3 regions of the Azospirillum sp. TSH100 genome follow, and region 3 is predicted to be linked to each of the others. Evidence: predicted binding sites of a transcription regulator. Region 3 holds the regulator's gene; each other region holds the start of a gene.
What was found. The regulator LexA, encoded in region 3, represses DNA repair genes until DNA is damaged. The targets are predictions, from matches to a motif close to ATGTTCTANTTTGGTTC.
Positions count from the first base shown of each region.

Region 1: a site for LexA is predicted at 865-881, ahead of recA (recombinase RecA). Genes of this name have one in related genera too.
Region 2: a site for LexA is predicted at 1,197-1,213, ahead of E6C72_RS31290 (putative DNA modification/repair radical SAM protein). Genes of this name have one in related genera too.

Region 1 is NZ_CP039634.1:1,942,014-1,944,283, reverse strand. Features, by position in the region: gene recA (recombinase RecA) at 1-811, opposite strand, end outside; gene E6C72_RS09225 (ATP-binding protein) at 964-2,270, opposite strand, start outside.
Region 2 is NZ_CP039640.1:319,672-321,941, reverse strand. Features, by position in the region: gene E6C72_RS31290 (putative DNA modification/repair radical SAM protein) at 1-1,192, opposite strand, end outside; gene metK (methionine adenosyltransferase) at 1,471-2,270, shown strand, end outside.
Region 3 is NZ_CP039634.1:2,362,398-2,364,667, reverse strand. Features, by position in the region: gene E6C72_RS11215 (ComEC/Rec2 family competence protein) at 1-401, shown strand, start outside; gene lexA (transcriptional repressor LexA) at 448-1,170, opposite strand; gene glp (gephyrin-like molybdotransferase Glp) at 1,369-2,270, opposite strand, start outside.

The sequences.
Region 1 (2,270 bases), 420 kb from region 3:
ACTCGACCACGCGGAAGGGCGGGGCCATCTTGTTCTTCACCACCTTGACGCGGGTCTGGTTGCCCACGACGGTCTCGCGGTCCTTGATCGAACCGATGCGGCGGATGTCGAGGCGGACGGACGCGTAGAACTTCAGCGCGTTGCCGCCGGTCGTCGTCTCCGGGTTGCCGAACATCACGCCGATCTTCAGGCGGATCTGGTTGATGAAGATCACCAGGCAGTTCGACTTGGAGATCGAGCCGGTCAGCTTGCGCAGCGCCTGGCTCATCAGGCGGGCATGCAGGCCGACATGGCTGTCGCCCATCTCGCCTTCCAGTTCGGCACGCGGCACCAGGGCTGCGACCGAGTCGACCACCAGCACGTCGATGGCGCCGGAACGCACCAGCGTATCGGCGATCTCCAACGCCTGTTCGCCGGCATCCGGCTGTGAGATCAGCAGCTCATCGATGTTGACGCCCAGCTTGCGGGCATAGGACGGGTCGAGCGCGTGCTCCGCATCGACGAAGGCGCAGGTGCCGCCGCCCTTCTGGGCTTGGGCGATGGCGTGCAGCGCCAGCGTGGTCTTGCCCGAGCTTTCCGGCCCGTAGATTTCGATGATGCGGCCCTTCGGCAGGCCGCCGATGCCCAGCGCGATGTCGAGACCAAGAGAGCCGGTGGAAATAACCTCCGTCTCGACCAAGTTCTCCTTGGCGCCGAGCTTCATGATCGAGCCCTTGCCGAACGCGCGTTCGATCTGGCTCAGGGCGGCATCGAGCGCCTTCTGCTTGTCCATGGAATCCTTCTCGACCAAACGAAGCTGTGCGGACGACATGCCCGGTACCCCTCTCTTAGAACACACGGTCGGCGCTCTTGCAACGAGGCTAAATGTACTCTCTTCGTTCTTGTTTGCAAGGGATGATGTTGCCTGTGCGTTCCCATTTTAAGGGGTATATCCAGGCATGCTTTTGCAGGCGGCTCTGCCTCTCACCGCCCATCGCGGATGACCTCCTTCACCTTGGACGCCAGCTGTTTCAGCGAGAAGGGCTTGGGCAGGAAATGGGCGACTTCGACGCCATCGATCTCGCCCAGCCGATCCTCCGCATAGCCGGAAATGAAGATCACCCGCATCTCCGGACGTAGCTTGCGGACATGGCGGGCCAGGGTCGGACCGTCCATCTGCGGCATCACCACGTCGGTGATCAGCAGGTCGATCGAGGCACCGTTGGTCTCGATCTGCTGCAAAGCCGCCTCGCCGTTCTTGGCCTCCAGCACTTGATAGCCCTTGTTGCGCAGAGCGCGGGCGGAGAAGACGCGCACGGCGTCCTCGTCCTCCACCAGCAGGATGGTACCGCTGCCGGTCAGGTCGCTGCCGCGCCGCTCGCGCGGCTCCGCCGTGTCGACCGGACGCAGTTCCCCCTGGTGGTGCGGCAGCAGGATGGTGAAGGTCGTCCCCTCCCCCACCGCCGAATCGACCAGCACGAAGCCGCCGGTCTGCCGCACGATGCCGTACACCGTCGACAGGCCGAGACCGGTGCCCGACCCGACCTCCTTGGTCGTATAGAAAGGCTCGAAGATGCGCTGGAGATTCTCGCGCGCGATGCCGCAGCCGGTGTCGATCACCTCGATCGAGACATAGCTGCCGGACGGCACCGTCTCATGCTCCCGTCGCTCCGGCTGGCTGACGACGTGATTGGTGGTGTTGATGGTCAGCTTGCCGCCGCCGGCCATGGCGTCGCGGGCATTGACAACCAGATTGATGATAACCTGTTCCAACTGGTTCTGGTCGACCTTGACCAGCCCCAGGTCACGGCCGTGGATCATCTTCAGTTCGATGTTCTCGCCGATCAGCCGGCGCAGCAGGTTCGCCAGTTCCGCCAGCACGTCGGTCACATTGATGACGCGCGGCTGCAAGGTCTGTTGGCGCGAGAAGGCCAGCAGTTGCCGCACCAGATTGGCGGCGCGGTTGGCGTTCTGCTTGATCTGCATGATGTCGCTGAAGGACTGGTCGCCCGGCTTGTGCCGCAGCAGCAGCAGGTCGCAGAAGCCGATCATCGCCGTCAGCAGATTGTTGAAGTCGTGCGCCACGCCGCCGGCCAGCTGGCCGACCGCCTGCATCTTCTGTGACTGGGCGAACTGGGCCTCAAGGCTCTTGCGCTCGGTCATGTCGATGAAGTGCAGGATCAGGCCGACCCCCTCCCCGCGCGTCCCGTCCCCTCTGCCGTCGGTGCGCACAGGATTGGCGAGGCGCCGGGCATAGAGCTGGGCGGTCAACTCCCGCCCGCCGGACAGAC
Region 2 (2,270 bases), on a different replicon from region 3:
GCTGCCGCAGGTCGGCGCGGTCGGTCAGCCCGCCCGGATGGTGGTCGGCGGCGATCAGGAAGGCGCGCGCCCGCTTCAGCCCCGACGACAGCCGGGCGACATCCTCCAGCCGCAGGGTGGTGTGGCGCCGCGCCTCGACGATCCTGTCGACCGCCCGCGCCCCCAGCCCAGGCACGCGCAGCAGCATCTCGCGATCGGCGCTGTTCACGTCCACCGGGAAGCGCTCGCGGTTCTTCAGGGCCCAGGCCAGCTTGGGATCGATGCCGAGGTCCAGCATCCCGCCCTCGCCCCCGGCGGCGATCTCCTTCACCGTGAAGCCGTAATAGCGCAGCAGCCAGTCGGCCTGATACAGCCGGTTCTCGCGCTGGAGCGGCGGCGGCTTGGCCGGCAGGGCGGAGCTGGCCTCCGGGATCGGGCTGAAGGCCGAATAATAGACCCGGCGCAGCCCATAGCGGCGATAGAGCGTGTCGCTGGTCTCCAGCACCGACAGGTCGGTGGAGGCGTCGGCGCCGACGATCATCTGGGTGCTCTGCCCGGCGGGGGAGAAGCGGCGTTTTTCCTCCTTGGCCTCGATGATGCGTTCGCCGACCTGCCCCATCACCGCCTTGATCGCGGTGCCGTCCTTCTCCGGCGCGAACTCCTTCAAACTGCGGTCGGAGGCGAGTTCGAGATTGATCGACAGCCGGTCGGCCCACAGCCCGGCCTGCTCGATCAGCCAGGGGCTGGCTTCCGGGATCGTCTTCAGGTGGATGTAGCCGGCGAAGCCATGGTCGCGCCGCAGCGTGCGCGCCACCAGCATCAGCTGCTCCATCGTGTAGTCGGGCGAGCGGATGATGCCGGAGGACAGGAACAGCCCCTCGATGCAATTGCGCTTGTAGAAGCCCAGCGTCAGCCGCACCACCTCGTCGACGCTGAACCGCGCCCGCCGCACGTTGGAGGAGCGGCGGTTGATGCAGTAGGCGCAGTCGAACAGGCAGTAATTGGTCAGCAGGATCTTGAGCAGCGAGACGCAGCGCCCGTCCGGCGTATAGGCGTGGCAGATCCCGGCCCCGGTGGTCGAACCGATGCCGTCCGGCCCGCCGGTCCGGCGCTTTGCGCCCGACGACGCGCAGGAGGCGTCGTATTTCGCCGCATCGGCCAGAATTTCGAGCTTGTCGAGCAGCGCGTCATCCACCGCGGAGGTCCTCCCCATCCTGATGTTCCTAATATGTTCCTATTCTGGAAAAGGCAAGTGCCGGACCCATCCGTCCAATGCGCCCCGCGTCACGGTCGAAATCCGGAAAGATGAAGTCATTAAACGGTTTCTCGCCCTGCCGATGATTTTGCTGCTCTTTGCGGTATCAACGGCAGTGTTCTTGACGGCGCATGAGTTCCTTGCGAGAAACGCCCCCGGACCGGTGTCTGCGGCCGCTGTACCGGTCTGCCGTTTCGGCTCATGAAATAGCGTGCCGCCGAATGCCGAGGTTTCCCGTGGCAAAGCTGAACTACGTGTTCACCAGCGAGTCCGTGTCGGAGGGTCATCCCGACAAGGTCTGCGACCGCATCTCCGACGCCATCGTCGATCTTTATCTTTCGCACGACCCGCAGGCCCGCGTGGCCGTGGAGACGCTGGCGACCACCAACCAGGTTGTTCTGGCCGGCGAGGTTCGCGGCCCCGAGAGCATCAAGGCCGACCAGCTGGTCGAGGTCGCCCGTGCCGCGGTGAAGGACATCGGCTACGAGCAGGACGGCTTCCATTGGGAGAAGATGGACGTCAAGTGCTTCGTCCATTCCCAGTCGGCCGACATCGCGGTCGGCGTCGACGCCGCGGGCAACAAGGACGAGGGTGCCGGCGACCAGGGCATCATGTTCGGCTATGCCTGCCGCGAGACCCCGGCGCTGATGCCGGCGCCGATCTACTACAGCCACGCCATCCTGAAGTCGCTGGCCGAGGCGCGCCATTCCGGCGCCGCCCCGCAGCTGGGCCCGGACGCCAAGAGCCAGGTCACCCTTCAGTACATCGACGGCCGCCCGGTCCGTGCCACCGCCATCGTGCTGTCGACGCAGCATGCCGAGGGACTGGACCAGGAGGCCGTTCGCGAGATCGTCCTGCCGCACATCGTCAACTGCCTGCCGGACGGCTGGATGTGCGATCCGAAGAACCTGTACGTCAACCCGACCGGCCGCTTCGTCATCGGCGGCCCGGACGGTGACGCCGGCCTGACCGGCCGCAAGATCATCGTCGACACCTATGGCGGTGCGGCCCCGCACGGCGGTGGCGCCTTCTCGGG
Region 3 (2,270 bases):
CGGATGGGCGGTTGAGTGCGTCGGTGAAGGGCGGCGGGCGGGTGGCCGAGACCTGGCGGGAGCGCGACGGCGAACGGTCGGCGGCGGATCCCTGGCCGGCGGCGGGCGGATGGAGTGAGGGAGAGCGATCGCTGAGCTGCGATGCGCTGGGGTGTTTGTACCGGGTCGGAGGGAAGACCGTGGCGCTGCCGCGCTTGTCGGATGCGCTGGATGAGGATTGCGGCGCGGTTGATGCCGTGGTGACGGCGGCGGTGGCGCGGCGGTGCCGGGCGGAATTTGTCGCCGACCGCTGGGCGCTGCGGCATGAGGGCGCGCATGCGCTGACGGTGACGACAGACGGAATTAGACTGGAGACGGTGCGGGGTGTCAGGGGAGACCGGCCGTGGACCGGGGGAAGGTGATGTCGCAGCGATCGCTCAACCGCGCCCCTTCCCCCTGTGCAGCGTCTCAGTACTTCCGCACCAGACCGATCAGCTTGCCCTGCACGCGGACGCGGTCGGCACCGAAGATGCGGGTCTCATAGGCGGCGTTGGCAGGTTCCAGGGCGACCGTGTTGCCCTTGCGGCGCAGGCGCTTCAGCGTCACTTCGCCTTCATCGACCAGGGCGACGACGATGGTGCCGTTCTCAGCCGAATCGCAGCGCTGGATGATGATGGTGTCGTGGTCGAGGATGCCGGCTTCGATCATCGAGTCGCCGGAAACCTCCAGCGCGTAATGGTCGCCGCTGGTCAGCATCGAGGCGGGGATGTCGACGAAGGCGCTGTTGTCGCGCAGGGCCTCGATCGGCGTGCCGGCGGCGATGCGGCCATAGAGCGGAAGCTGAACGGTCTCGTTCCCGGCGGCCGGGGTCGGAGCGGGGGGGGCGGTGTCGCGGCCGGCGAAGGCGAAATCGCCCTTGATGACGTTGGGCTGGAACTTCGGCTTGGGCGCGGTGCGCGAGCGGGCGGCGTCGAGACCCTCGGGGAGGCGGAGAACCTCAAGCGCGCGGGCCCTATGGGGCAGGCGGCGGATGAAACCACGCTCCTCAAGCCCGGTGATGAGGCGATGGATGCCCGACTTGGACTTCAGGCCCAGGGCGTCCTTCATCTCGTCGAACGACGGCGAGACACCGCCCTGGCCGAGCCGTTCGTGGATGAACAGCAGCAATTCGTGCTGCTTGCGCGTGAGCATGGATGCCTCCCGGCCGTCGCCAGACTGAAGATGGAACAAAAACTAAACGTTGCTCCATGTTCTAGTTTGGTTCCTGCTGCCCGTCAAGCCCCCCATCGGCTTGTTTTAGAACTTGAATGGAACATCTGGAACGCCGTGAAACAGTTTTCCGGGTGATGTTCAACTGTTCAATCCGCCGTCCTGGCGCTCCGTTCAAGTCTAGATGCTGAATACACCATCCGTCAAAGGGAGCACGCTCACCATGGCGCCGGCAGGCTCCGGATCGGCATGGGGCGGGCGTGGGATCAGGCAGTCGGCCTGGGCGTAGAGCGTGGTGATGGCGCTGTCCTGGCGGGAGAAGGGGGTGACGGTCAGCACCCCGTCAGGGCCGGCGGCGAGGGTGGCGCGCAGATACTCCTCGCGCCGGTCGTTGGCCTTCAGCGCGGCGGTCAGGCGGGCACGCAGCGGCGGACGGTCGTCCTCCGGCGGCAGGCCCTGAAGCAGCCGCAGGATCGGGCGCAGGAACAGGATGGCGGTGACGCCGGTGGACACCGGGTTGCCGGGCAGGCCCAGCAGCGGCACCGATCCGGCCCGGCCGAACATCAGCGCCTTGCCCGGCCGCATCGCCACGGTCTGCACCTCCAGCGCCAGGCCCTGTTCGGCCAGAACGTCACGAACCAGGTCGTAATCACCATGGGCCGCTCCGCCGGTGGTGACCAGAAGATCGCAGCCTGCCGCCCCCTTCGCCAGCGCGGCGACACTCTCCGGCGTGTCCTTGGCGACGCCGAGATTGTGAGCGAGGCCGCCCTGGGCGGTGACGAGGGCGCAGAGGCCTAGTGCGTTGGTGCTGACGATCTGACTCGGCCCCAGCGGGTCGCCGGGCAGGGCGATCTCGTCGCCGGTGGCGAGAATGGCGATGCGCGGCCGGCGATGCACCGACAGCCAGGGCACATTGCCGCCGGCGGCCAGCGCGATGTCGCGGGCGGTCAGGCGGCGGTCCTTCGGCAGCAACTGCTGACCCAGGGAGAAATCGAAGCCGGCTTCACGGACGAACCGGCCAGAGGCGACGGCGCGCCCGATCCGGACCGTGGCGTCGTCGGCGCTGCAATCCTCCTGCATCA